Regions from separate parts of the Rhizobium sp. YJ-22 genome, predicted to be linked through region 1. Evidence: predicted binding sites of a transcription regulator. Region 1 holds the regulator's gene; each other region holds the start of a gene.
What was found. The regulator PhoB, encoded in region 1, activates phosphate uptake and scavenging genes when phosphate is short. The targets are predictions, from matches to a motif close to TGTCATNNANCTGTCAT.

Region 1 (7,360 bases):
CAAGACCCCGGTCGTCGAGTCGGGCGGCACGGGCGCCGGCCTCAAGGAATTCTGCAAGGGCGTCGGCCCGGAAACCATCGACGTCGCCAATGCCTCGCGCAAGATCAACGAAAAGGAACTGGAAGCCTGCAAGGCAGCCGGCGTGACCGAAATCCAGGAAGTCAAGATCGGCTATGACGGCATCGTCTTCGCCAACGACAATTCGCTCGGCGAACTGAAGCTTGCCCCGTCCGACATCTACAAGGCGCTGGCCGCCAAGGTCGTCGTCGACGGCAAGCTGGTCGACAATCCGAACAAGAAGTGGTCGGACGTCAACCCGTCGCTGCCAGCCGTCGAAATCGCCGCCTACATCCCCGGCGAAAAGCACGGCACCCGCGAAGTCTTCGAACAGAAGGTTCTGGAAGCCGGCTGCAAGGAAACCGGCGCTCTCGACGTCATCAAGGCCGCCGTCAAGGAAAAGGCCGACCAGACCAAGGCTTGCGTGGGCGTCCGCAAGGACGGTCTCGCCGTCGACATCGATGGCGACTATTCGGAAACGCTGGCCCGCATCGGCGCCAACAAGAACGGCATCGGCGTCTTCGGCCTGTCCTTCTATGAAAACAACGCCGACAAGCTGAAGGTCGCCACCGTCAGCGGCATCGTTCCCTCGGCCGCAACCATTGCCGACGGCAGCTATCCGGTCTCGCGTCCGCTGTTCTTCTACGTGAAGAAGGCCCATCTCGGCGTCATCGCCGGCCTGAAGGAATACGTCAACTTCTTCGTTTCCGACCAGATGATCGGCCCCGACAGCCCGCTCGTCGAATACGGTCTCGTCGCCGCTCCCGACGCCGAGCGCGAGGAAATCCGCAAGTCGATCGAAGACGGCAAGACCATCTGATCCTCCCAGGAACCGGCGCGGGCGAAAACCCGCGCCGGTCTTGCCGCCGGCTGCACAATTCCTCAGACCGGGGTGATCTAAGGAATTCTGCAGTGAATTCATTGTGTCGCGGCGCCGTTTGCCCTCCGGTTCGGGGCGCGGATGCCGCCAGGGGAAGCGCATGAGCACGTCTCTGATCCTGATAATTCTGCTGATCGTCGGCGCCGGGGCCTATGGCCTGGCCGCGTCGCGCGCCGTCCGGATGTCCGGCGGCAAGCTGTCCGCCTTGCATTCGCGCCCGGGCTATTACGGCGCCTATGCCGCCATCTGGGCCATCCTGCCGGCAGCTCTCGTCCTCGCCGTCTGGCTGGTCGCCAGCCCGATGATCGTCGAGCGCACGGTGCGCGGCGGCTTTCCCGATGACGTGAAGAGCATGCCGGTGGCCGAGCAGAACCTCGCCTACGGCATGATCAACGCCATCGCCCGCGGCCTGCCGATGCTGTCGGCGGAAGATACCGCGGCTCTGTCGTCGGGCTCCGTCGACGTGCGCGCCAAGCTCGCCGAAAAGGGCGTTCCGCTCGCTGGCGACGTCCAGCCCTACATGCTCGAGGCCGCCAGGACGCTGAACGCCGAGACCGGCAACAGCCGCCTGGCGATGACCGCCGCCGTGGCGCTGCTGGCGCTGGGCGGGGCGGCCATCGCCCTGCGCTCGGTCGCTCCGCGTTTCCGCGCCCGCAACCGTGTCGAGCGCGTCATCCTCTGGGCGCTGGTGGCGGCGTCCTCCATCGCCATCCTCACCACCGTCGGCATCGTGCTGTCGATGCTGACGGAGGCCGCGCATTTCTTCAGGGAAATCCCGCCGCTGGAATTCTTCTTCGGCACGGTCTGGGATCCGCGCTTCGCCGGCGCCGGCTCGACATCGGCCGGCCAGTTCGGCCTGATCCCACTGCTGGCCGGCACGCTGTATATCGGCTTCGTCGCCATGCTGGTCGCCGTTCCCGTTGGCCTGTTCGCCGCCATCTACATGGCCGAATATGCCAGCCCCAAGGTGCGCTCGCTGGCCAAGCCGCTGCTGGAGGTGCTCGCCGGCATCCCTACCATCGTCTACGGCTTCTTCGCGCTGATCACCGTCGGCCCGTTCCTGCGCGACCTGTCGATGCAGGTGAACGGCCTGCTGACCGGCAATTATGTCAACTTCATCCAGGCGCAGAGCGTGCTCACCGCCGGCATCGTCATGGGCATCATGCTGATCCCCTACGTCTCCTCCTTGTCGGACGACATCATCACCGCCGTGCCGAAGGCGCTGCGTGACGGTTCGCTCGGGCTTGGCGCGACGCGCTCCGAAACCATCAAGAAGGTGGTGCTGCCGGCAGCCCTCCCCGGCATCGTCGGCGCGCTGCTGATGACCGCCTCGCGCGCCATCGGCGAGACCATGATCGTGGTTCTTGCCGCAGGCGTCGCCGCCCGCATGCAGATCAATCCCTTCGAGCCGATGACCACGGTGACGGTCAAGATCGTCGCCCAGCTCACCGGCGACCTGGAATTCACCTCGCCGCAGACGCTGGTGGCCTTCGCGCTCGGCATCACGCTGTTTGCGATCACGCTCTGCCTCAACATCTACGCGCTCTACATCGTCCGCAAATACCGGGAGCAGTACGAATGACCAACGCCCTCTCTCCCGCAGACGCCGCCGTCATCTCGCGGGCACCCGCCCGCCGCGACATCGGCATCAAGCGCCGCTACGCCGCCGAACGCCGCTTCCGCGCCTATGGCATCGCGGCGCTCGCCTTCGGCATCATCTTCCTGTTCCTGCTGCTCTCCACCGTGGTGCGCAACGGCTACACCGCCTTCCAGCAGACCGCGATCGCCCTGCCGGTCGAGTTCACCGAGAAGCTGATCGATCCGGACAACAAACGCGCCACCGACCCGTCGGTGCTGATCGCCGCCAATTATACGGCGGTCGCCCGCGACGCCATCGTCAAGGCGCTCGGCGTCGATGCCCAGAACAAGGCGGATGTGCGCGCGGCCAACGCCATGCTCTCCAAGAGCGCGCCGATCCAGCTGCGCGACATGGTCGTCGCCGACCCCAGCCTGATCGGCAAGACGGTCACCGTCAGCTTCCTCGCCGACGCCCAGATCGACTCCGCCAACAAGGGCCAGGTCGACCTGACCGTGCCGGAATCCAACCGCAAGGTCTCCGACCGCCAGATCGGCTGGATGCAGCAGCTCTCCGCCTCCGGCGCCATGGCCAAGCAGTTCAACACCGGCCTGTTCACGTCGGGCAATTCCTCGCGCCCCGAAGCCGCAGGCCTCGGCGTCGCCCTCGTCGGCTCGCTCTACCTGATGCTGATCGTGCTGGTGCTGGCCCTGCCCATCGGCGTCGCCGCTTCCATCTATCTGGAGGAATTCGCGCCGAAGAACCGGTTGACGGACCTGATCGAGGTCAACATCAACAATCTCGCGGCCGTTCCCTCCATCGTCTACGGCCTGCTCGGCCTTGCCGTCTTCATCAACTTCGCCGGCCTGCCGCGTTCGGCGCCGCTGGTCGGCGGCCTGGTGCTGACGCTGATGACGCTGCCGACGATCATCATCGCCACACGCGCCGCTCTTCGCGCCGTGCCGCCGTCGATCCGCGCCGCAGCCCTCGGCCTCGGCGCCTCGAAGATGCAGATGGTGTTCCACCATGTGCTGCCGCTCGCCATGCCCGGCATCCTCACGGGCACCATCATCGGCCTGGCGCATGCGCTCGGCGAAACCGCGCCGCTACTGCTCATCGGCATGGTCGCCTTCGTCGCCGACATTCCCGGCTCGCCGATGGAGCCGTCGACGGCGCTGCCCGTGCAGATCTACATGTGGGCGAACGAGGCCGAGCGCGCCTTCGTGGAACGTACCTCGGGAGCGATCATCGTGCTTCTCTTGTTCCTCATCGTCATGAATCTCGGCGCCATTCTCTTGCGCCGCCGCTTCGAGCGCCGCTGGTAAGGAGCCACCGCCATGAATATGTTGTCTGAAGTCGCAGTCGAGAAGGTATTGGAAAAGCCGATGAACATCGTTCCCCTGAAAATGGTCGGCAAGGACGTCTCCGTCTACTACGGCGACAAGCGCGCCCTTTACGACGTCAATCTCGACGTGCGCGAAAACACGGTGACGGCGCTGATCGGCCCTTCGGGCTGCGGCAAGTCCACCTTCCTGCGTTCGCTCAACCGCATGAACGACACGATCGAGGGCTGCAAGGTCACCGGCCGCATTGCCCTTGACGGCGACGATATCTACGACGCCTCCATCGACGTCGTCGAGCTTCGCGCCCGCGTCGGCATGGTGTTCCAGAAGCCGAACCCTTTCCCGAAGTCGATCTACGAAAACATCGCCTACGGCCCGAAGATCCACGGCCTCGCCCGCTCCAAGGCGGATTTCGACCAGATCGTCGAGGCGAGCCTGCAGCGCGCGGGCCTGTGGAACGAGGTCAAGGACCGCCTGCATGAAGGCGGCACCGGCCTTTCCGGCGGCCAGCAGCAGCGTCTCTGCATCGCCCGCGCCATCGCCGTCAGCCCCGAGGTCATCCTGATGGACGAGCCCTGCTCGGCCCTCGACCCGATCGCCACGGCAAAGGTCGAGGAGCTGATCCACGAGCTGCGCGCCAACTACACCATCGTCATCGTCACCCACTCGATGCAGCAGGCCGCCCGCGTCTCGCAGCGCACCGCGATGTTCCATCTCGGCCATCTGGTCGAAGAGAACGACACCGACAAGATGTTCACCAATCCTGACGACCAGCGCACCCAGGATTACATCATGGGCCGCTTCGGCTGATCGCCGCGCAAAGGTTTTCAAAGGATATTTCCATGGCATCGAACCATATCCATTCCGCCTACGACTCCGAACTGAAGTTTTTGGCGCGGCGCATCTCCGAAATGGGCGGCCTTGCCGAGCAGATGGTCAGCGACGCGGTGCGCGCGCTGGTGCATTCCGACTCGGCGCTGGCCCAGCGGGTCATCTCCGAGGACGCCATCCTCGACGCTGCCGAGCGTGAGATCGGCGACAAGGCCATCGTCATGATCGCCCGCCGCCAGCCGATGGCCGGCGACCTGCGTGAAATCATGGGGTCCATCCGCATCGCCGCCGATCTCGAACGCGTCGGCGATCTCGGCAAGAACACTGCCAAGCGGGTCATCGCCGTGCAGGGCTCGGGCGTCACCCGCAAGCTGGCGCGCGGCCTCGAACATTTTTCCGAGCTGGCGCTGATGCAGCTCAAGGAAGTGCTCGACGTCTATGTCAACCGCTCGGCCGAGAAGGCCCAGTCGATCCGCGAGCGCGACGAGGAAATCGACGCGATGTATACCTCGCTGTTCCGCGAGCTCCTGACCTACATGATGGAAGACCCGCGCAACATCACCAGCTGCACGCATCTCTTGTTCTGCGCCAAGAACATCGAGCGCATCGGCGACCACGCCACCAACATCGCCGAAACCATCTATTACATGACGACCGGCGCCCAGCCCGAGGGCGAGCGCCCGAAGGACGACACCGCCAACACGGTCGGCGCTGTCACCGAATAAGCGCCTCCCCTTTTGTCCTGGACGCAGGAGCCGGCCCCGGCCGGTTCCTGCCCCTGATCCAGCAAAGAAGCCGGACGAACGATGTTACCCAAGATTGCCGTCGTCGAAGACGAAGAAGCCCTCAGCATCCTGCTGCGCTACAATCTCGAAGCCGAGGGCTTCGAGGTCGACACCATCCTGCGCGGCGACGAGGCCGAAATCCGCCTGCAGGAGCGCACGCCCGATCTCCTCATCCTCGACTGGATGCTGCCCGGCGTTTCCGGCATCGAATTGTGCCGCCGCCTGCGCATGCGCCCCGAGACCGAGCGCCTGCCGATCATCATGCTGACCGCGCGCGGCGAGGAAAGCGAACGCGTGCGCGGCCTTTCCACCGGCGCCGACGATTACGTCGTCAAGCCCTTCTCCACGCCCGAGCTGATCGCCCGTGTAAAAGCCATGCTGCGCCGCGCCCGGCCCGAAGTGCTCTCCTCGGTGCTGCGCTGCGGCGATATCGAACTCGACCGCGAAACGCACCGCGTCCATCGCAAGAGCCGCGAAGTGCGCCTTGGTCCGACCGAATTCCGCCTGCTGGAATTCCTGATGCAGTCCCCCGGCCGCGTCTTTTCGCGCTCGCAATTGCTCGACGGCGTCTGGGGCCATGACATCTATGTCGACGAGCGCACTGTCGACGTGCATGTCGGACGCCTGCGCAAGGCGCTGAATTTCTCCAACATGCAGGACGTGATTCGCACCGTTCGCGGCGCCGGCTATTCGATGGAGAGTTGAATCAACCACTCAACCCAAGCGTTTTCTGCGGCATTTCGGGCTTTTTCCACAATAAATGCGAAAACCCTTGCAATCGCGGCAAAATGCGCCATCTTATGGATACAGAGAAGGATGGTTAACCCGAAACTAACCTTTCAGGCCCATCCTCCTAACACAGCCGCTCGGAGGCGGGCTTGCAAGGGCCCTGGAGCGAAGAACGGCGTGGAAGACATCATCGTTTCCGCCCTGACCACGGATGTACTGGCACGGCGTCGAAACGAGAGCGAAAGGTCGGGCTTGCCCGGCCTTTTTGTTTTTAAAGGACTTTTCCGAAAGGAGCAGGATTGCCGGCAGGCCCGAAAGCCATGCCGGCAATCCTTGCGACGATGCTTACTTCAGCCCGTCCAGAATCCGCACCCAGGAGCGGATGCCCTTGTGGTAGGACGTCAGGTCGTATTTCTCGTTGGGCGAATGAATGCGGTCGTCGTTCTGGGCGAAGCCGACCAGCAGCGAATCCATGCCGAGCATGGTCTGGAAATCGCCGACGATCGGGATCGAGCCGCCCATGCCGATGATGACGGCCGGCTTCGGCCATTCCTTCGACAGCGCCGCCTTGGCCTTGGCCAGCACGGCGGAATCGTAGGGCAAGTGGATGGCCGGCGAGCCGCCATGGGGATGGAACTCGACGCTGCAATCGGCGGGGATTTTCGAGCGCACATAGGCGCGGAACGCCTCGCGGATCGCCTCCGGATCCTGCTGGCCGACGAGGCGGAAGGATACCTTGGCCGAGGCCTTGGCCGCAATCACAGTCTTAAAACCTTCGCCGGTATAGCCGCCGGTGATGCCGTTGAACTCGGCGGTCGGGCGCGCCCAGATCAGTTCGAGGATCGAGCGGCCGCGCTCGCCGGACGGCAGCGACAGGCCGACATCACCGAGGAAATCGGTGTCGTTGCCGGCAAGCTTCTGCCAGGTCGCCTTGACGTCGTCGGGGGTCTCCGCGACGCCGTCGTAGAAGCCGGGCAGCGTCACGCGGCCGGTCTCGTCATGCAGGCCGGCGAGGATGTTTGCGAGGATGCGGATCGGGTTGGCGGCGACGCCCCCGTACATGCCCGAATGCAGGTCGCGCTTGGCCGCGAGAACCACGACTTCCTCGCCGACGAGGCCGCGCAGGCTGGCGGAAATCGCCGGCGTCTCGCGGTCCCAC
Region 2 (7,360 bases), on a different contig from region 1:
GCAGATGGGCGATCAGTTCGTCGAATTCGGCGGCCCCGATAGGGTCGAGGCCGGAGGTCGGCTCGTCGAGAAAGACAAGAGCCGGATCAAGCGCCAGCGCACGCGCAAGGCCCGCGCGCTTGACCATGCCGCCGGAAAGCTCGGAGGGGTATTTGTCTGCAGCGTCCGGGGCAAGCCCGACCATCTCGATCTTCAGCCGCGCCAGTTCGTCCATCAGCGACTTCGGAAGGTCGAGATATTCGCGCATCGGAAGCTGGATATTCTCCTTGACCGTCAAGGCAGAAAACAGCGCACCGTGCTGGAACAACACGCCGAGATGCATATCGATCTTGATGCGTTCGGCATCGTCAAGCGAATCGTAATCCTGTCCGAGAATGCGAATGCTGCCGGACTGGCGCGGCAAAAGCTTCAGCACCGTGCGCATCAGCACCGACTTGCCTGTGCCGGAGGCGCCGACGAATCCGAGAATTTCGCCGCGGTAGACATCGAGATTGAGCTTGTCGAGAACCACCTTCGGGCCGAAGGCGACCGTCAGGTCGCGCACCGAAAGGATGACGTCTTTCTCCTCACCCGATTTTTCCGCGCGTTCGATGGATGCGTTGTCAGCCACGGCAACCCTCAGAAATTGATTGCCGCGTAGAACATGGCAAACAGCCCGTCTACGAGGATGACGACGAAGATCGACTTGACCACCGCCGAGGTGACATGCAGGCCAAGCGATTCCGCGGAGCCGCCGACCTTCATGCCCTCGACCGCAGAGACGACGCCGATGATCAGCGCCATGAACGGCGCCTTGATCAGGCCGGCGAGGACGGTGGAAATATCGACGGATTCATGCAGGCGCGTGAGAAACACCTCCAAGGTGATGCCGGAATAAGCCCAGGCGACGAGGGCGGCCCCCGCCAGCGCCGCGAAATTGGCAACGATGGTCAGCAGCGGCAACGCCACCGTCAGCGCGACCAGACGCGGGAAGATCAACACACCGACGGGGTTGAGGCCCATGACCACCAGCGCGTCGATTTCCTCGCGCATCTTCATCGAACCGATTTCGGCGGTGATGGCGCTGCCGGAGCGGCCGGCGATCATGATTGCAGTGAGCAGCACGCCGATTTCGCGCAGTTGAAGGATGCCGACGAGATCGACGACGAAGACTTCCGCGCCGAAATAGCGAAGCTGGAAGGCCCCCTGCTGGGCAATGATCGCGCCGATCAGGAAGGACATCAGCAGGATGATCGGCACCGCCTTGACGCCCATCTGGTCGACCTGATTGACGACCGAGGCCGGCGAGACGCCGCTGGAGCGTCCGAGCTTCAACTGCGCGCCGCGCACGGCCGAGCCAAGGATGTGCATGGCGAACAGGATGTCCGACCACATGCGATATGTACGCTCGCCGATCGGCGCAAACAGCCGCTGAAACAGCGTGCCTTTCGACCCATCCGACGCATCCGGTTCCGGCAAGGCATCCGGCAGCGCCTCGATGAGATCGGCGATGCGGTTGCTGGCGCCTTCCAGCGCCACCGTCCCGCCGGCCTCGTCGACATCGCTTTGCAGACGGCGCACCAGCCAGGCGCCGGCGACGTCCATCTGTTCGACCTGGGAGAGATCGAGCGTCAGTTTGCCGGCGTTGCGTTCATGGGCGACCTTGCGCAGATCATCGATCACCGGTGGAATGCCGGTATTGGTCCAGTTGCCGGACAGCGTCAGGCGATGCCCGGCCTCGGACGGCAGGGCTTCGATGGAGATACGCGCGGCGGACGACGAATCCAAATTCAACTCAGTCACATCTTTCCGGCAGGGGACGTTTCGCTTCCATTCGCCTCCTGGAAAACCCGTTTACGATTTTCCCTGGCAAACGTCGGCAGTCCCGACTCTCTTAGCGGCTTGCCCCTAGTCGTGTCACCGCATCACGGGTAAATAAAGCCATTCGTTAACGAAATTGGTCGATGGAACGCGTAAATCCCATGGCACGTCACCTCGAAACAACAATCGATACCTTTCCGATCGCCGGAACGTTCACCATTTCAAGAGGTTCCAAAACGCAGGCGCAGGTCGTCGCCTGCGTGATTCGCGATGGCGGTGACACTGGGCGCGGCGAATGCGTGCCCTACGGTCGCTATGGCGAAAGCATCGACAGCGTCGCGGCGCAGATCGCCGAGATCGCGCCTGCCATCGAGGCCGGGCTCGACCGGATCGGGCTGCAGAGCGCGATGCCGGCGGGTGCTGCGCGCAATGCCGTCGATTGCGCGCTGTGGGATCTGGAGGCGAAGCTTGACAAGCGCAGCGTCGCCGCCGTTCTCGGCCTGCCGCCGATGAGGCCGCTGGTGACAGCCTATACGATTTCGCTCGGCGAGCCGGAGGTCATGGCCGAGCAGGCGCGAAAGGTCGCCCATCGCCGGCTCTTGAAGGTCAAGGTCGGCACTGGCGACGACGAAAGCCGTATCCGCGCCGTGCGGGCCGCCGCTCCCGAAAGCGAGATCATTCTCGACGCCAACGAGGGCTGGAGCGACGAGACGATCCGCCACCACCTCGCCATCGCCAGGCAAGCGCGCATCGCCGTCATCGAACAGCCATTGCCGGCGGGGCGCGATGCGATTCTTGCCACGATCGAGCGCCCGGTTCCGGTCTGCGCCGACGAGAGCGTGCATCTGACCGCCGATCTCGCCGCCTTGCGCGACCGCTACGACGCCATCAACATCAAGCTCGACAAGACCGGCGGGCTGACCGAGGCCTGGGCGATGCGGCAGGAGGCCAAGCGCCTCGGCTTCCGGATCATGGTCGGCTGCATGGTCGGATCGTCGCTGGCCATGGCGCCTGCCCTGCTCGTGGCGCAGGATGCGGATTTCGTCGATCTCGACGGGCCGCTGCTGCTGGCGGAAGACCGGCACCCCGGCCTGAATTACGAAGGATCGCTCGTCTATCCGCCGGAAGCCTCGCTCTGGGGCTGACGGTAATAGGCGATGATGACGCAGCCGAGGCCGGTCAGCGCCACCAGCGACATGACGTAATAGGCATGCAGGCCAAGGCCGCTGTAGATATAGCCGGAGCCGAGCGTCGCGGCGGCCATGAAGATGCTGTTGTAGAAATAATAGGCCCCTTGCGCCGAGGCTTCCTGATCCTCGCGCACGGCATCGACGATGCGGCGCTGGATGCCGATATGGCAGAAGGCGAAGGTGAAGGCATGCAGGCATTGCAGCGTTAGATAGCCGACATAACCCATGTCGAGCGGAAATAGCAGCCAGCGGCAGACGGCGACGGTCGCGCCGAAGCGGATCATCGTCCAGGCGCCAAAACTGCGGTTGAGCTGGCGGGCGAAATAGAAGGCGATGACTTCCGCCATGACCCCGGCGCTCCAGAGGATGCCGATGGAGGTGCCGGAATAACCGAGCTCGCGCCAGTAAATGGCCGAGAAAGCATAGAGCAGCGCATGGCTCGCCTGCACCACCGAGGAGCCGATCATCACCAGATGCAGGTCGAGACGGCGCAGCGATCCTCCGGCGCGGCGCACGGTTTTCGCGATCCGCGCATTGCCGATTTTCGGCGCCACCAATCCCATCAGGCTCATGACGATGAAGCCGCAGATCATCAGCGGCAGCACGATGGAGCCGCTGTAGTGCCCGATCAGGAAACCACCGAGCAATGTGGCGAAGATGAAGGCGAGCGACCCCCAGAGGCGGATCGCGCCGTAATCATAGCCCCAGCGGCGCACGCCAGTGATCAGCATCGCCTCCACGACCGGCACATAGGGCGACAGGAACGCGCCCTGCAGCGCATAGACGATGACGATCGGCCAGAAGCTTTTCGACCAGATCAGCGCAATCGCGGTCGCGAGGCACAGAAGGCCGGACCAGAGCAGGATCGAGGTGCGTTCCTCCAGCCTGTCGGCCAGCATCGTGAGGAGCGGCGCGAAGATGACGCGCATCAGGAGCGGCACGGCGAGAATTACGCCGATTTCGAAATCGCCGAGCGCATGGGTGCCGAGCCAGACCGGGAAGAAGGGAAGAACCGTGCCGTTGACGATCATCGGCGCGGAACAGACCAGCGCGCTGCGCTGCGAAAACCAGCGCGGCGCGGCGCCGCGGTCCGGGGCCTGACTGACGAGACTCATGGAGATGCCTGCTTGGGAAAGACCGGCATCTCCTATCACGCGTCACGCATGCCGGATAGGGCCAGAAATCGCTCCCTGAAAATCAAGGATTCCCTATATTCCGTCTCATATCTCCATCCCTTCTCACATCTCCGGCCGCGAAGCCGCTATGCATGTGTTCTGGAGATACCGGGGCTTACGCCGCGCGAATGCGCAGCGGCGCTTCCACCGGGATTGTGGGAAGCTGCGGCTCGTCGGCGGTGCCGACGATCTCGCGCCAGGTCAGCAATTCGAAGGTGCCGTCCTCATGCTCGGCGATCGCGGTGCAGCTTTCAACCCAGTCGCCGGTGTTCATGTAGCGGATGCCGTCCATGTCTTCGATGACGGCATGGTGGATATGGCCGCAGATGACGCCGTCCGCCTCGTGACGGCGCGCTTCGTCGGCGACCACCCGCTGGAATTCGCCGATGAAATTCACCGCATGCTTGACCTGCAGCTTTGCCCAAGCGGAAAACGACCAGTAAGGCAGGCCGCAGAAGCGGCGCACGGCGGCCAGCGCCACATTGATGGCGATCGCCGTATCATAGGCCCAGTCGCCGAGATAGGCCAGCAGGCGGGCATTGCGCACCACCACGTCGAATTCATCGCCATGGATGACGAGATAGCGGCGCCCGTCGGCGCCACGATGGATCATGCGCTCGGCGACCTCGATGCCACCGAAATGGGTGCCGGGAAAATCGCGCAGGAATTCGTCGTGATTGCCGGGGATGTAGACGATGCGCGTGCCCTTGCGCGCCTTGCGCAACAGCTTCTGCACCACGTCGTTGCAGGATTGCGGCCAATACCAGTTGCGTTTCAGCCGCCAGCCATCGATGATGTCGCCGACGAGCACGATGGTGTCCGCATCGTGGTAACGAAGGAAATCGAGGAGGAAATCCGCCTTGGCCGCCTTCGAACCCAGATGAACGTCCGACAGGAACAGCGTCCTGAATCGTTTGATATCCTGTTGTTCCGTCACGATCGCCACCCCTTCCGCTACACCTTTCATCCATTCCTGTAGAAACAGACTCATGTTTCAGCATGATGACATCCGCTGGTGATACGGGTATCGGACGATGACGCGAAATGTGAACAGGGAACGAGGCTTCCGCCGGAATTCCATGCTGTTCATTGCCAAGCGCATTGATGTATGACACCGGCATGCAGCCATATCGAGAAGAGGAGTGCGCCAACCATGGATACCTCAGGCAAACCGAGAAATGACGGGGTTCCGGTGACGGGCGACCTCGACCAGCAGGCGCTGTTCTTCCACCGCTATCCGCGCCCGGGCAAGCTGGAGATCCATGCGACCAAGGCGCTCGGCAACCAGCGCGACCTGGCGCTCGCCTATTCGCCGGGTGTTGCCGCCCCCTGCCTCGCCATCCGCGACAATCCGGAAACCGCCGCCGACTACACCGCGCGCGCCAACCTCGTCGCCGTCATTTCCAACGGCACCGCCGTTCTCGGCCTCGGCAATATCGGGCCGCTCGCCTCGAAGCCGGTCATGGAGGGCAAGGCTGTCCTGTTCAAGAAGTTCGCCGGCATCGACGTGTTCGACATCGAGATCGACGCCGCCGACGTCGCGCGCATGGTCAGCACCATCTCGGCGCTGGAGCCCACCTTCGGCGGCATCAATCTCGAGGACATCAAGGCACCGGAATGTTTCGAGGTCGAGCGCCAGCTGCGCGAGACGATGAACATCCCGGTCTTCCATGACGACCAGCACGGCACCGCCATCATCGTCGCCGCCGCCATCCTCAACGGATTGGAGCTGGCCGGCAAGAAGATCGAGGACGTCAAGATCGTCGCCTCCGGCGCGGGCGCGGCCGCCCTTGCCTGCCTCAACCTCCTGGTGACGCTGGGTGCGCGGCGCGAAAACATCTGGGTCCACGACATTGAGGGCCTGGTCTATGAAGGTCGCACCGAGCTGATGGATCCCTGGAAATCCGTCTATGCCCAGAACAGCGACAAGCGCCGCCTCGACGAAAGCATCGATGGCGCCGACGTCTTCCTCGGCCTGTCGGCGGCCGGCGTGCTCAAGCCGGAATTGCTGGCACGCATGGCCGAGCGACCGCTGATCATGGCGCTCGCCAATCCGACACCGGAAATCATGCCGGATCTTGCCCGCACCGCCCGCCCGGATGCGATGATCTGCACCGGCCGCTCGGATTTCCCCAACCAGGTCAACAATGTCCTCTGCTTCCCCTATATTTTCCGCGGCGCGCTGGATTGCGGCGCGCGGACGATCAATGAGGAAATGAAGATGGCCGCCGTGCGCGCCATCGCAGCGCTTGCCCGCGAGGAGGTTTCGGAAGTCGCCGCCAAGGCCTATTCCGAGGAGACGCCGACCTTCGGCCCGAACTATCTGATCCCCTCGCCCTTCGATCCGCGGCTCATCCTGCGCATTGCGCCGGCCGTTGCCCGCGCGGCCGAGGAAAGCGGCGTCGCTGCGCGGCCGATCGCCGATTACGAGGCCTATCTCGATCAGCTCAACCGTTTCGTCTTCCGCTCCGGTTTCATCATGAAGCCGATCTTCACCATGGCGAAACATGCCGCCAGCGGTTCAAAGCGCGTCATCTTCGCCGAGGGCGAAGACGAGCGCGTGCTGCGCGCCGCCCAGGTGCTGATCGAGGAAAAGACCGGCGAGCCGATCCTGATCGGCCGTCCGCAGATCATCGAGACGCGCCTCAAGCGTTTCGGCCTGCGCATCCGTCCGGACTCGGATTTCCAGGTGGTCAACCCGCAGGACGATCCACGCTATCGCGACTACGTCGACGACTATTTCGCGCTGGTCGGCCGCGCCGGCATCAACCCGGAAGCGGCGCGCACCATCGTGCGCACCAACAACACCGTCATCGGCGCGCTGGCGGTTCGCCGCGGCGAGGCGGACGCGCTGATCTGCGGCGTCGAAGGCCGTTACGACCGGCATGTGCGCGACGTCAACCAGATCATCGGCAAGCGCAAGGATGCCCATTCCTTTGCCGGCCTCAGCCTGCTGATTTCGCAGCGCGGCGCGATCTTCTTCACCGACACCTTCGTCAACTACAATCCGACAGCCGACGAGATCGCCGAGACCACGATCCTCGCGGCGCAGGAAATCCACCGTTTCGGAATAACGCCCAAGGCGGCGCTGCTGTCGCATTCGAATTTCGGCTCGCGCCACTCGGAAAGCGCCCACAAGATGCGCGAGGCGCTGGAGCTGATCCGCCGGCGCGCACCGGAACTGGAGGTCGACGG
Region 3 (7,360 bases), on a different contig from region 1:
TCGCTGAATTTGGTGATCGCAAGACTGTTGTCGCTCATGCGCCCTGTTTAACCCGAGAAGCAGGACCCTGCAATTGATCTTGCTCAATCCGCGGCATTGCGTAGCGCCAACGCCGCCGCCGCCGGGCCGATCGCCGCGAAGAACAGGGTCAGCGCCATCAGAATGAGAAAAGGCGGCAGAAACGGGGCGGGATCCTCTACCGCCGCATAGGACGCGCTGACCCCGAAGATCAGCACGGGCACCGCGAGCGGCAAGACGAGGATCGAGACCAGCAGGCCGCCGCGCGGCAGCGCCACCGCCACCGCCGCCCCGACCGCGCCGATAAAGGTGATGGCCGGCGACCCGACCACCAGCGTCAGCATCACCGCCCCGATCGCCACCTCGTTCATGTTCATGAACAGGCCGAGCAACGGCGAGGCGATCACCAGCGGCAGGCCGGTCGCCAGCCAATGCGCCAGGCATTTGACGAAGACGGTCAGCACCAGCGGCGTGTCATGCATCAGCAACACATCGAGCGAGCCGTCCTCGCGCTCGGCCTGGAACAGCCGGTCGAGGCCGAGCAGGCTGGAAAGCAGCGCCCCGATCCAGACGATGGCCGGACCGATACGTGACAGCAGATTGAGATCCGGCCCGACGCCGAAGGGAATGACGGCGACGATGGTGAGGAAGAACAGCACCCCGACCAGCGCCCCGCCGCCGGCACGGATGGAGAGTTTGAGGTCGCGGACCAGGAGGGCGATCATGCGAGGCTCTCCCGGTGAGCGCCCGTCTTCCCACGCGCAAGAAGGGGGCATCCGGCCCACGGGACGACGATGCCTGAGGAAAACAGTGCGGTATATCCCCTTTTACCCGTCAAGGCGGGGTGAAGGTGGACGGCAGGCTGGTTGAGGGGCAGCGCTTCGATCAAGGATATGTCTCTCATTCCCAGACATCCGCATTCACGCCGGAAAAACCCGTCATCCGCAATTCCTGCACCTTCTCCAATCCCAGCGGCTGATGCGTGGCGGCGAGCGCGATGCCGCCTTCGGCCAGATGACGCTTTACCAGCCCGGCAAACATGCGGTCGGAATCGGCGTCGAGCGCGGCGGTCGGTTCGTCGAGCAGCCAGACGGGGCGATGGGCGACGAGCAGGCGGGCGATGGCGAAGCGGCGTTGCTGTCCGGCGGACAGATAGCCATAAGGCAGATGGAGGATGCCGCCGAGACCGACGGTTTCGGCGGCCTCGTCTATATCAAGGGCGCCGCCGGGGCCGCCCTGGAAGGACTTCCAGAAGGCGAGGTTCTCGAAAACCGTCAGCTCGCGCTTCATCGCATTGCGATGGCCGAGATAGTGGCAGAATTCGCGTGGCCTCGCGCCGGCCTCGACACCCGCGCCGGAAAACGTCACGCGGCCCGCCTCAGGCGCCAGAAGACCGGCGATGACGCGCAGCAGCGTCGATTTGCCCGAGCCGTTTCGCCCGGTGACGACCAGCGCCTCTCCCATGCCTAAGTCAAAGGAAAGATTGGAGAATATCAGCTCCTCGCCGCGCCTGGCGGCAAGCCCTTCGGCGCTGAGCAGCATGGGCTGACGCATCCTTTAAAGTTTTGGTCATTGCGATGCAAAAAATGTCTCGAAGCGGCATCCCACGCTCTGGAACCTTTCTTAGAAATTATCTATAAGACTTGCAACCACGCCAGCGGTCGGCGTGAACTTCATCTCTCCGCCGAACTTCGGGGATTGCGAACAACAATCCTTGCGTGCGGACAGCGGAAATGGCCGCACCCGCATCCTGATGTGCATGAAGTGCATGGGCGTTCGCACGACTGTGTTGGCTATCAGAAACGGGGTCTCTCGTGTCTAAATCTCTCGATAGTTTCAATTGTCGCTCCACGCTCACAGTGGACGGCAAGGACTATGTCTATTTCAGCCTGCCGAAGGCCGAAGCCAACGGTTTGCCGGGTGTTTCCAGGCTGCCCTTCTCGATGAAGGTGCTGCTGGAAAACCTGCTGCGCAACGAGGACGGCCGCTCGGTCACCAAAAACGACATTCTCGCCGTCGCCAAGTGGCTTGAGAACAAGGGCCTGGAAGAGGCCGAGATCGCCTATCGCCCAGCGCGTGTCCTGATGCAGGACTTCACCGGCGTGCCGGCGGTCGTCGATCTCGCCGCCATGCGCGACGCGATGGTCTCGCTCGGCGGCGATCCGGAAAAGATCAACCCGCTGGTGCCGGTCGATCTCGTCATCGACCATTCGGTCATCGTCGACGAGTTCGGCACCGCTTCCGCCTTCGCCCGCAACGTCGAGCTGGAATACCAGCGCAACGGCGAGCGCTACCGCTTCCTGAAGTGGGGCCAGCAGGCGTTCAAGAATTTCCGCGTGGTTCCCCCGGGCACGGGCATCTGTCACCAGGTCAACCTCGAATATCTCGGCCAGACCGTCTGGACCAAGGACGAGGACGGCGAGACCATCGCCTATCCCGACACCTGCGTCGGCACCGATTCGCATACCACGATGATCAACGGCCTCGGCGTTCTCGGCTGGGGTGTCGGCGGTATCGAGGCGGAAGCCGCCATGCTCGGCCAGCCGGTTTCCATGCTGCTGCCCGAGGTCATCGGCTTCAAGCTGACCGGCAAGCTCAAGGAAGGCGTCACCGCCACCGACCTCGTGCTGACCGTCGTGCAGATGCTGCGCAAGAAGGGCGTCGTCTCCAAGTTCGTCGAATTCTTCGGCCCGGGCATGGACAACATGCCGCTCGCCGACCGCGCCACCATCGGCAACATGGGCCCGGAATACGGCGCCACCTGCGGCTTCTTCCCGGTCGATGGCGAAACGATCAACTATCTCACCATGTCCGGCCGCAAGACCGACCGCATCGCGCTGGTCGAAGCTTATTCGAAGGCTCAAGGGATGTGGCGTGACGGCGACGGTTCCGACCTCGTCTTCACCGACACGCTGGAACTCGATCTCGGCGACGTCGTGCCCTCCATGGCCGGCCCGAAGCGCCCCGAGGGACGCCTGCCGCTGGAAACCATCGCGCCGAATTTTGCGGCTGCGCTGGAAGGCGACTACAAGAAGCCCGGCCAGCTCACCAACCGCTATGCCGTCGAAGGCGAAGACTTCGATCTCGGCCATGGCGACGTGGCGATCGCCGCCATCACATCCTGCACCAACACCTCGAACCCGAGCGTGCTGATCGCCGCCGGCCTTCTCGCCCGCAATGCGGTTGCCAAGGGCCTGAAGTCCAAGCCGTGGGTGAAAACCTCGCTGGCCCCGGGATCGCAGGTCGTCGGCGAATATCTTTCCAAGTCCGGCCTGCAGGCCGATCTCGACGCACTCGGCTTCAACCTCGTCGGCTTCGGCTGCACGACCTGCATCGGCAATTCCGGCCCGCTGCCGGCTCCGATCTCGAAGACGATCAACGACAAGGGCTTGATCACCGCCGGCGTCCTCTCCGGCAACCGCAACTTCGAAGGCCGCATCTCGCCGGACGTCCAGGCGAACTACCTCGCCTCCCCGCCGCTGGTCGTCGCTTACGCGCTGGCCGGCACGGTCCAGAAGGATCTGACCAAGGAGCCGATCGGCGAAGACCGGGACGGCAACCCGGTCTACCTCAAGGACATCTGGCCGACCTCGCACGAGATCCAGGAATTCATCCAGAAATACGTCACGCGCGCGCTCTATGAGAGCAAGTATGCCGACGTGTTCAAGGGCGATGTCAACTGGCAGGCGGTTCAGGTTCCGGCCGGCCAGACCTATGCCTGGGACGACCAGTCGACCTATGTGCAGAACCCGCCCTACTTCGTTGGCATGGGCAAGACCGGCTCGGGCATTTCCGACATCAAGGGTGCGCGCATCCTTGGCCTGTTCGGCGACAAGATCACCACCGACCATATTTCCCCGGCCGGTTCGATCAAGGCCGCTTCGCCGGCCGGCGCCTATCTCATCGACCATGGCGTCGGCGTCGCCGACTTCAACCAGTACGGCACGCGCCGCGGCAATCATGAAGTGATGATGCGCGGCACCTTCGCCAATATCCGCATCCGCAACCACATGCTCGGCCCGAACGGTAAGGAAGGTGGCTACACCATCCACTATCCGTCCAAGGAAGAGATGTCGATCTACGACGCGGCCATGATGTACAAGGCCGAGGGCGTTCCGCTTGTCATCTTCGCCGGCGTCGAATACGGCAACGGCTCCTCGCGCGACTGGGCGGCCAAGGGCACCAACCTGCTCGGCGTCAAGGCGGTCATCGCCCAGTCCTTCGAGCGTATCCACCGCTCGAACCTGGTCGGCATGGGCGTCGTGCCCTTCGTCTTCGAAGAGGGCACGACCTGGGCCAGCCTCGGCCTCAAGGGCGACGAAGTCGTCTCGATCGAGGGCCTCGCCAACGTACGTCCACGTGAATGGAAGGTCGCCAAGATCGCTTATGCGGACGGCACGGTGAAGGAGATCAACATCCTCTGCCGCATCGATACGCTGGACGAGGTGACCTACATGAACAATGGCGGCATTCTCCAGACCGTTCTGCGCGATCTGGCCGCCTGAGCCGGTCTGAGACCTGCTCTTCGAAGCCGCCGGGAGCCTCTCCCGGCGGCTTTTTCTTGAGCGTTTCCAGGAAAAGCGGAAACCGGTTTTCCGTCCGGAAATGCGCTCGTGAGCGCGGATCCGGCTTCACCCCATCGTGACTTTTCGTTGAAGATGGGAGGGTGTAGAGACGGGACTTCAAGGATAGTATGGGGTGTTCGGCTGCCGGTCGGCAGGCGTTTTTTCGTGACGGACGGGGCCGGCGCAAGGTCCTGTGGAAAGGTGCAGACGATGCCGGTGTGGCGTTTCACGACGGTTCTGGCGATCGGGGTCGCGGCAGCCTCGCCGCTATCGGCCGAACAGGCGGCAAAGCCGAAGGGCGTCGTCGAGCTGTTCACCTCGCAAGGCTGCGCCTCCTGCCCGCCGGCCGATGCAAAGCTGGAAACGCTGATCCGCCAGGGCGACGTCATCGCCCTCTCCTACCACGTCGACTACTGGGATTATCTCGGCTGGAAGGATACGCTGAGTTCCAAGGAGAACACCGAGCGGCAATACGGCTATGCCCGCACCATGGGCCGCACCAATGTCTATACGCCGCAGGCGGTGCTGAACGGCCAGGACCACATCAGCGGCGCCGATCTCCACGGCATCAATGCCAAGCTGGAGGCGCTGCGCGCCGACGGCAAGGGGCTGAACGTCGACGTCGATGCCGCCATGCGCGGCGACGAGCTGGAAATCAACGTCGGGCCGGGCAACGGCAAGGCCAATGTCGTCATCGCCTATTTCAACAGGGAGCAGGTGATCCAGATGGACAAGGGCGAGAATGCCGGCCGCAAGATCACCTATTGGAACACCGTCAGCGACGTGCAGACGGTCGGCATGTGGGACGGCAAGCCGCTGAAGCTGGTGCTGCCGGCCAGCGTCGTCGGCACGCAGCGCAAGCAGGGCTGCGCCGTGCTGCTGCAGGCAACCTCGCCCAAGGGCGATCCCGCCGCCATCCGCGGCGCCGCGGTGCTGACCGCCGCCCCGAACGGCGGTTGACCCCGCATTTGCTGTTTTCGTTTGGCTTTTCGGTAAAGCCGCCTCACATCTGTCCCCGACATGCCACGGCAGCGACACACCGTCGCTTGCATTTTTATCCCGCTGGGGCACACTGTCACAACTCTGTTGTCATCAACAGGATTCGAGGAGTGCCTATGAACGATCAGCCGGATGTGTCGCACCGAAACGCCGATGTCGTTGTCGATCTGCGAGAATACCGGCAAAGTCGCGATCCCGCCCCCGTCACCTTCCACCGCCGCGAGTTGGATGCCATCCTGCGCATCTATGGCCGCATGGTCGGCGAAGGCGAATGGCGCGACTATGCCATCGATCACCTCAAGGACAAGGCGGTGTTCTCGATCTTCAAGCGCTCCGGCGAAATGCCGCTGTTCCGCATCGAGAAGAACCCCAAGCTCGCCAACAAGCAGGGCGCCTTCAGCGTCGTCAATGTCAACGGCATGGTGCTGAAACGCGGCCATGAACTGCAGCAGGTATTGAAGGTCTTCGACAAGGTGTTGAAGCTGATCGACACCTGAGCCGTCAGGTCAGCGTGCCCGGATAACGCCCGGGATCCGGCAAGGTCTCGATGCCCTCGCCGAGGCTCTTCTGCATCAGCACCGTATCCAGCCACCTCCCCTGCTTGAAGCCGGCGCCGGCAATGCGCCCGGCATCGGAAAAACCGCAGGCCGCATGCAGCGCCACCGAGGCCGGATGGCCGCCGCCGATCACCGCCAGCATCTGCCGGAAGCCGAGTTCCGTGCATCGCGCCAGCAGCGCGACGAGCAGAGCCTTGCCGATGCCGCGCCCCTGCGCGTGGCGGCCGAGATAGATCGAATCCTCCACCAGCCAGCGATAGGCCGGTCGGGTGCGGAACGGGCCGGCATAGGCATAGCCGAGAACCGCGCCCTCTTCCTCGGCGACCAGATAGGGATAGCCGCGCCCGGTGATCGCCTCGAACCGCGCGGCCATCTCGTCGCGCGACGGCGGTTCGATCTCGTAGCTGGCGACGCCGTTCACGACGGCATGGGCGTAGATCGCCGTGATGGCGTCGAGATCGGCAGGCGTTGCCGGGCGCAGGCGAAAACGCATGAAGACTCTTCCGAAGAGGCGAACACAAAAAAGGCGACCCGAAGGTCGCCTTTCCATTCCGTCTGCCCATTCCTTAGTTGTTGCGGTTGCCGAACAACTGGATAAGGAACATGAACAGGTTGATGAAGTCGAGATAGAGCTGCAGCGCGCCCATGATCGCCTTGCGGCCCATGACGGCGACGTCGTCGTTCTCGAAATACATTTCCTTGATCTTCTGCGTGTCGTAGGCGGTGAGGCCGGCGAAGACCAGCACGCCGATCGCCGAGATGGCGAACTGGAGCGCGGAAGACTGCAGGAACAGGTTGACGAGCGCGGCGATGATCAGGCCGAACAGACCCATGATCAGGAACGAGCCGAAGGCCGACAGGTCACGCTTGGTCGTGTAGCCGAACAGCGACAGTCCGCCGAAGGCGGCGGCGGTCACGAAGAAGGTCTGCACGATGCTCTGGCCGGTGAAGACGATGAAGATCGACGACAGCGACAGGCCCATCAGCGCGGCGTAGATCCAGAAGGTCGTCTGCGCGGCCGAGACCGACATCTGATGAATGCGATAGCTCAGGAAGAACACCAGGCCGACCGGAGCCAGCATGATCACCCAGCGCAGCGGCGAGGCGAACAGAAGCTGCGCGAAGGCCGGATTGCTGACCGCCAGCGCATAGGTGCCGTAAGCCGCCAGACCGGTGATCGCCAGTCCCAGCGCCATCAGGTTGTAAACCTTCAGCATGTAG
Region 4 (7,360 bases), on a different contig from region 1:
CATCGTCAACGGCGAGCGTGTGTGATCGCTGAAACCAGCGGGAAAGCAGCCGAAGGCGGCATCCGATTCGATGGCGGTTGCGGCTATGCAAGCGCTAATGAAAGGTTTATAAGCCCGCATCCAAATCATGGACGGGCAAGGATCTCTTCATAGAAGTATCCGTAAGAGCAGGTGAGTAACATGGCACAGAATTGGACCCCGAACAGCTGGCGGCAAAAACCCATCCAGCAGGTGCCGGATTATCCCGACCAGGCAGCGCTGCATGCAGCCGAAGATCAGCTCGCCACCTATCCGCCGCTCGTGTTCGCCGGCGAAGCCCGCCGCCTGACCAAGGCGCTCGCTAATGTCGCCGAAGGCCGCGGTTTCCTGCTGCAGGGCGGCGATTGCGCCGAAAGCTTTGCCGAGCATGGCGCCGACAACATTCGCGACTTCTTCCGCGCCTTCCTGCAGATGGCCGTCGTCCTGACCTTCGGCGCCCAGCAGCCGGTCGTCAAGGTCGGTCGCATCGCCGGCCAGTTCGCCAAGCCGCGCTCCTCCAACATCGAGAAGCATGGTGATCTCTCGCTGCCGAGCTATCGCGGCGACATCATCAACGGCATCGAATTCACCGAGGAAGCCCGCATTCCGCGCCCCGAGCGCCAGATCGAAGCTTATCGCCAGTCGGCCGCGACGCTCAACCTGCTGCGCGCCTTCGCCATGGGCGGCTATGCCAACCTCGAAAACGTGCATCAGTGGATGCTCGGCTTCGTCAAGGACAGCCCGCAGGGCGAGCGTTACCGCAAGCTGGCGGCGCGCATCACCGAGACCATGGACTTCATGAAGGCCATTGGCATCTCCTCGGACAACAATCCGAGCCTGCGCGAGACCGATTTCTTCACCAGCCATGAGGCGCTGCTGCTCGGCTACGAGCAGGCGCTGACTCGCGTCGATTCGACCTCGGGCGACTGGTATGCGACCTCCGGCCACATGATCTGGATCGGCGACCGTACCCGGCAGCCCGACCATGCCCATATCGAATACTGCCGCGGCATCCGCAATCCGCTCGGCCTGAAGTGCGGCCCGTCGCTGACCGCCGACGGCCTGCTGGAACTGATCGACATCCTCAATCCGGGCAACGATGCCGGCCGCCTGACGCTGATCTGCCGTTTCGGCTACGACAAGGTCGCAGAGCACCTGCCGCGCCTCATCCGTGCCGTCGAGCGCGAGGGCCGCAAGGTGGTCTGGTCCTGCGACCCGATGCACGGCAATACGATCACGCTCAACAACTACAAGACCCGTCCGTTCGAGCGTGTCCTGTCGGAAGTCGAGAGCTTCTTCCAGATCCACCGCGCCGAAGGCTCGCATCCGGGCGGCATCCATGTCGAGATGACCGGCAAGGACGTCACCGAATGCACCGGCGGCGCCCGCGCCGTTTCGGCCGAGGATCTGCAGGATCGCTACCACACCCATTGCGACCCGCGCCTCAACGCCGACCAAGCGCTCGAACTGGCCTTCCTGCTGGCCGAGCGCATGAAGGGCGCCATGGACGAGAAGAAGCTGGCGGTCGCCAGCGCCTGATCCGTCCCGCCTTCGGAAAAGATCGAAACCGGGCCCTCGCGGCCCGGTTTTTTTATGGCCGTTCCCATTCAACGGCATTGATGCTTTTCTTCAATGGAATGAAATTGATCTGACGGTTGGCGACGGCACAGTGCCGTTTGCAACAATCTATAAAGGGGAAAAGACATGGGTGAAATCCACGACGGCTCCTGCCTGTGTGGCGCGGTGCGTTTTCGCGCGCATGGCGCCCTCAGGGAAATCGTCGCCTGTCATTGCGCGCAATGCCGCAAGCAGACCGGCCTGTTCTACGCGGCCACCAACGTGAAGCGAACCGACCTCACGATCGAAGGCGAGGAAGCGATGACGTGGTATGCGGCCAGCAACTTCGCCCGGCGTGGCTTCTGCGCCACCTGCGGCTCGGCTATGTTCTGGCAGGAGAATGACGGCGCATGGATCTCGATCCTCGCGGGCTCCTTCGATACGCCTCTGGAAGGCAAGATCGGCCGCCACATCTTCTGCGAGGGCAGGGCGCAATTCTACGATATCGAGGACGGCGCGCCGCAATATCAGAAGGGTTCGCCGGGGCTGTCGGTCGCCCCGGCCTGAGCGATATCCGCCTCAGGCGGATGTCGCCATGCGCGGATTGCAATCCGCTACCGGCGTGACGCCGCTTCCAAGCTTCCCCGACGCATCCAGTCGTTCGGCGGCCCAATGCACCGCTTCGTCGAGAGCGGCGAACTTTGTCGCCTGCCAGGCGAAATAATCGTCCATAAAACCGCGGGAAAACCACAACCGCCCTTTGCGGCGCGGCTTTTCCCAGCCCGCATGGCCGTTATCCTCGGTCGGATTGAACATGCGCTTCAGGTTGGTCACCGAGATCGTATATTTGCGCGCAAGCTCGGCGATGCCGACTTCGCCGATATAGACGCGCTCGGCCTCGAAACATTCGACAGTCAGTCGGCTGACCAGCTCATGCAGGATCATGCCGCCGGATTCCGACCAGATGAACGAACCGATCGTTTCGGGCAGTTCCCGCCAACTGGGATCGTCCATCAGAGCGCGGGCCGCGCGCGGCTGCGACATCGCGAAGAGCTGCGGTGTGCTTTCGCTGAGCGCCAGCCGATTGCCGCCGTCGAGTTCGTCGAGACAGGCCATATGGCCGTTGAACCAGCTCAGCATCGCCGTATCGGCGATTTCGGTTGTCTCGTAGACATGCATGCGCCGATCCTGCAGATTTGGAATCTTGCGCAGGAAGCGATAGACCTGCATTTCGGAGAGCAGGCTGGCAGCCGTGTTGCGGCTGGCGATGCCGTATCTTGCCACCGCCTCGTAAAGCCGGCTGGGAGTTAGGCCGGACTGCGCTTCGCTTTCATCCCGCTCAAGCTGCAGCGCGAAAAGCATCTGCGTCAGGAACCACTTTTGATGCGAAGCTTTCAGCCGCGCCAGCCGTGGCGATTTTTCGTGGATGCTGACGAGATGGCGCGCGATGCGCACTTCGATTTCCAGAAAGCGAGGGCTTGAGGCGATATCCTCCAAAGTCAGGAGGGGCGTCTCCAGCGCGCGCCGGCCATTTTGATCCTGCGTGTGAAACATGGTCTTCCGGGTCGGATATCGACGATGGGATAACGAATGCTGTAGAGGCTTCCTTTGCGATTGCAAATAAAGAATCTCTACACATTGCGACTTTCGTCGATGTGATCTCGGAAGTCTGTTCCCTGCGGAACCGCAGCCGGTATGTTTTCGTGCGCTGTCTCAGCTTGCCGGTTGCGCGATCCAGGCGTGACTTGGAAACATGCGATCGACGCTGTATTCCTTGCCGAACATCATGTCGTGCTGGATATAACGATAATCGCGGATCAGCGGGTCGATCGTCTGGCCCTTCATCGACCAGTCCGCCTTGGCTTCGCCGTCGCGCGAAACCAGCATGTAACGATCGACGACGGGATACTTCTTTTCCACCTCGCCGAGAAACTCGGTGTAATAAGGATGCTTGAAGCCGGCGAGGCTGACCACATGGCGCGAGATGAAGGCCGGGCTGATCGTGCCGACATCCTGCTTGCCGCTACGGCTGGACCAGATCATCAGCGGCGTTTCGTGTTCGCGCTTCATCACATCCAGCGGCGCCTTGCGGGTCGCGACCTGCGCGCCCATGTAGCCGGAGCTGACATAAGCCTTGCCGAGCGGCGGCAGATGGTCGCCGAAGACGACGATGATGGTTTCGCGTTCGCGCTTCTCTGCCCAATCCATCAGCATTTTCAGGCTGTCGTCGGCTTCCTTGACGCCCTGCGCATAGGTTGCCAGCGTCTGGCGCTCGTCTTCGGCCAGGTTTCCTTTCACGTCGATGGTGTTGCGGACATAGCGGTTCGGCTCATAGGGTCCATGGCCCTGCAGCGTCACCGAGAAGAAGAAGAACGGACGATCCATGCCATCGGCTTCACGCATGATCTCCTTGAACAGCGCATCGTCGGAGGCGAAGAAACCGCGCTTGTCGAGGGCCGGCAGGTTTTCCTCTGAAAGAAAATCCTCGAAACCGAAGGCCTTGTAGACCTCGCCTCGGTTCCAGAACCAACTCTGATAGGGATGGATGGCGCGCGCGGCATAACCTTCGGCGCGGAAAAAGGTCGCCAGCGACGGCAGTGGACGGCGCACATATTGCTGATAAGGAATGCTGCCATAGGGCAGGAAGGCATTCGAGAATCCGGTCAACGCTTCGAATTCGACATTGGCGGTCATGCCGCCGAATTCCGGCGAGAAGGAATTGCCCGACGCATTCTCACGCATCACCGGCATGGGATCCGCCGAGAAATTCACATTGTTCATCCGGGTCGGATCCCAAAGCGATTCGCTCATCAGCACGATGACGTCAGGATGGTCGCCGCCGCCGGCGGCGAAGGGAATGTCGGCGGCCGGGATCTTCGCCATCGCATCGCCGCCATAACCGGCAGGTGCGGCGACATTGGCCATCGGCAGGTTGAAGGCGAAGGCGAGAAGGAAGCCATTGTGACGATAGTTTTCCTTCTGGTCATACATCATCGGGATGACTTGCAGCCGGTCGCGCAGCCAGGAAAATTGCGAATAATCCATCATGGAGCCGAAGCCGACCAGGATCGGCAGCGTCATCGCCACAGTGATCCAGCGGCGGCGCCACGCGATGGCCGGAAACCGTTTCCAGGCATGGGTCAACAGATAGACGATGGCAACCACGCCCGCGACGACCCCGACGAACAGCGCCACCGCCGTCCACGGCCGCTGGCTGACCATCACCGGCAGCAGTTCCACGATCTGGCGCGCAAACAGGAAATCGGTTGGATAGAGCGGATCGGAGAGAAAAAGCTGCTTCTGGTTCGACACGAAGGCCGGAATGAGCGTCAGCGGCACAATGATGAGCAGCGACTGGTATCGGCGGCCAAGCAGCGCATCGAGACACAGGATGGAAAGCGCCAGCAGCGCCACGGTGGTCTTGCCGGGACGCGAGGCCGAGAGCAGGAAATTGCCGACATCGGTCGTGGCGCCACGCGCCACCCATTCCACCGCAATCGTCAGCAACAGGGCGATGATGACGGCCTTGGCGACAGGGAGGGCAAGCGCCGCCAGTCGACCCGCGCCATCCGCAGACGAGATAGGGAAGGACCGGTCGATGAACGTAACCCTATCCGTCGCCTTTGACCTGAACTCGACCAACCCTACCTCCACGCAATCCGCAACATAAACGTCATAAAACCTTCACCGTACTGTCACACGTCCGTCCTGAACGCTAGATGAACCGTTAACGTTCAACAGTCCGCGCGGTCTTTTCCAGATGGAAAACGGTCGTCGAGTTTATTTTGCGGGAAAACTGGCGCCGGCGGCCGCGTCTACGCTAAGGAAAACGACGGGAGGAGGGAGGAGCCATGCGCAGTTCAGTCGAGATCTACGATATCGCAACGGGGCGGAACAGGGTCGTTTGGCAGACGGCCAGTCTGATGGAAGCGCCGAATTTCGCGCCGGATGGCCGCCATCTCCTGATCAATGGTGAAGGCCGCCTCTATCGCCTGCCGCTGGACGGTGGCGCGCCTGTACCGGTGGACACCGGTTTCGCCGAGCGCTGCAACAACGACCACGGCGTCTCGCCGGACGGGCGCTGGCTGGCGATCACCGACAAGACGGAATTCGGCAAGTCTGCCATCTATATCCTGCCGATCGAGGGTGGAACGCCGCGCCTTTTGACGCAGAAGCTGCCGTCCTACTGGCACGGCTGGTCACCGGATGGCGCGCATGTCTGCTATTGCGGCATTCGTGGCGATGTCTTCGACATCTACACCATCGCCGTCGAGGGCGGCGAGGAAACCCGGTTGACCTTCGGCGAGGGGCGCAACGACGGTCCCGATTATTCACCGGACGGTCAATGGATTTACTTCAACTCCAGCCGCAGCGGCCTGATGCAGATCTGGCGCATTCACCCGGATGGCAGCGGACTGGAGCGGGTGACAGACGAACCCCATGGCAACTGGTTTCCGCATCCGTCGCCTGCCGGCGACAGGGTGCTCTATCTCGCCTATGCGCCCGATATCGTCGATCATCCGCGCGACCTCGATGTCCATCTGCGAATCATGGGCATGGATGGCTCCAACCCGCGCACGCTAATGTCGCTTTTCGGCGGGCAGGGCACGATCAATGTCCCAAACTGGTCGGCGGATGGCGGTTCCTTCGCCTATGTCCGTTATGCTCCGGCTTGAAACCGGCCCCGATTAAGCCTTTCGTTACCAAGCCGTTTAAGCGTCTCTTTCGGCCCTTGTGCTAGCGTCCACACCAATACACTTGGGCGTTCCAGTCCACGAGGAAACAATGACGGCGATGACGGCGCGACTCTTTGCAAAAACCTCCAACTGGATGGTGCATGGCATACACACCGCCTGCGCGCTGCTGGTCGTCGTCTTCGCGGCCAGCGTTTTCCTTGTGCTCGATGCCTCGGTCGAGCAAGCCAACAAGTTCGGCCAGGCGACGGAGCGCAAGCTCGTGCAGCAGGAGTTCCAGCACCTGATCGACGAGATCGTCAAATACCAGGCGGCGGTCTCAATCTGGGATGCGACGGTCGCGCAAATCCGTTCGTCCGAGTTCAGCCATTATTTCGTCGAGCGCCAGCTTCGCACTCGCCTGTGGTCGGAATTCGGCTTTTCGTGGACGGTTTTCGCGCCGTCGGGCAAGCAGGCGGTCGTTGCCGTCAATCGCGGCGAGGAGGTCTCTCCCGACAAGGCCGACGCGCTGCTGTTCTGGATCGACGACCTCGTTTACGAGGCGACGCAGAAATACTGGGCGGCGCTGAAGAAAAGCGATGGCGGTTTCGTCGTCCGCAGGCCGGCGCCCGATCCCGACAAGCTGTCACCGGAATTGCCCTTCATCCATGCCGCCGACATGCGCATGGTCGATGGCCGTCTCAGCATCGTCGTCGTCCAGGCGGTGCTGCCGCGCTCGCTGTTTATCCCCGCCGGCTTCGAGCAGCCGACGCTCATGGTCAGCGTCAAGCCGATCTCGGACAAGATGCTGGCGACGATGAGCGAACGGCTCGGCATCGGCGGCCTGCATGTGGTCAAGGAAGATGAGCTCAAGGAGCGCCCGACGGCCTACACGCCGGTCGGCAAGGGTTTTACCGATGGCCCGTTCCTCGTCGCGTGGCAGCCGAACGCGCCCGGCCCGACCATCTGGAAGGCGGTCATGCCCAAGGTGGCGTTGCTTTCGGCACTCGCGGCGATTGCCATGGGCTTCATCGCCTGGCGTTTCGGGATGCTGGTGCGGGCCCTGCAGCGCAGCGAGGCGAGCAACCGCTTCCTTGCCAAGCATGACGGCC

Region 2: a site for PhoB is predicted at 5,157-5,173, ahead of P7F60_RS19270 (UDP-2,3-diacylglucosamine diphosphatase). Genes of this name have one in related genera too.
Region 3: a site for PhoB is predicted at 5,657-5,673, ahead of P7F60_RS13505 (DUF2794 domain-containing protein). Genes of this name have one in related genera too.
Region 4: a site for PhoB is predicted at 5,247-5,263, ahead of P7F60_RS19245 (LTA synthase family protein). Genes of this name have one in related genera too.

What each region holds. Positions count from the first base shown of each region.
Region 1 covers NZ_JARRIR010000003.1:402,057-409,416, reverse strand. Annotated here, with positions in the region: gene P7F60_RS09915 (substrate-binding domain-containing protein) at 1-877, shown strand, start outside; gene pstC (phosphate ABC transporter permease subunit PstC) at 1,038-2,519, shown strand; gene pstA (phosphate ABC transporter permease PstA) at 2,516-3,838, shown strand; gene pstB (phosphate ABC transporter ATP-binding protein PstB) at 3,851-4,666, shown strand; gene phoU (phosphate signaling complex protein PhoU) at 4,699-5,412, shown strand; gene phoB (phosphate regulon transcriptional regulator PhoB) at 5,494-6,177, shown strand; gene P7F60_RS09885 (M20/M25/M40 family metallo-hydrolase) at 6,547-7,360, opposite strand, start outside.
Region 2 covers NZ_JARRIR010000008.1:170,292-177,651, reverse strand. Annotated here, with positions in the region: gene P7F60_RS19290 (ABC transporter ATP-binding protein) at 1-610, opposite strand, end outside; gene P7F60_RS19285 (MlaE family lipid ABC transporter permease subunit) at 619-1,773, opposite strand; gene dgcA (N-acetyl-D-Glu racemase DgcA) at 1,962-2,945, shown strand; gene P7F60_RS19275 (MFS transporter) at 2,915-4,105, opposite strand; gene P7F60_RS19270 (UDP-2,3-diacylglucosamine diphosphatase) at 4,281-5,102, opposite strand; gene P7F60_RS19265 (NADP-dependent malic enzyme) at 5,319-7,360, shown strand, end outside.
Region 3 covers NZ_JARRIR010000005.1:74,971-82,330, forward strand. Annotated here, with positions in the region: gene P7F60_RS13480 (heme ABC transporter permease) at 1-38, opposite strand, end outside; gene ccmB (heme exporter protein CcmB) at 84-743, opposite strand; gene ccmA (heme ABC exporter ATP-binding protein CcmA) at 919-1,560, opposite strand; gene acnA (aconitate hydratase AcnA) at 1,833-4,523, shown strand; gene P7F60_RS13500 (thioredoxin family protein) at 4,794-5,543, shown strand; gene P7F60_RS13505 (DUF2794 domain-containing protein) at 5,699-6,079, shown strand; gene P7F60_RS13510 (GNAT family N-acetyltransferase) at 6,084-6,632, opposite strand; gene P7F60_RS13515 (Bax inhibitor-1/YccA family protein) at 6,706-7,360, opposite strand, start outside.
Region 4 covers NZ_JARRIR010000008.1:160,553-167,912, forward strand. Annotated here, with positions in the region: gene gor (glutathione-disulfide reductase) at 1-25, shown strand, start outside; gene P7F60_RS19230 (3-deoxy-7-phosphoheptulonate synthase class II) at 181-1,557, shown strand; gene P7F60_RS19235 (GFA family protein) at 1,723-2,142, shown strand; gene P7F60_RS19240 (hypothetical protein) at 2,155-3,129, opposite strand; gene P7F60_RS19245 (LTA synthase family protein) at 3,289-5,130, opposite strand; gene P7F60_RS19250 (hypothetical protein) at 5,427-6,251, shown strand; gene P7F60_RS19255 (GGDEF domain-containing protein) at 6,370-7,360, shown strand, end outside.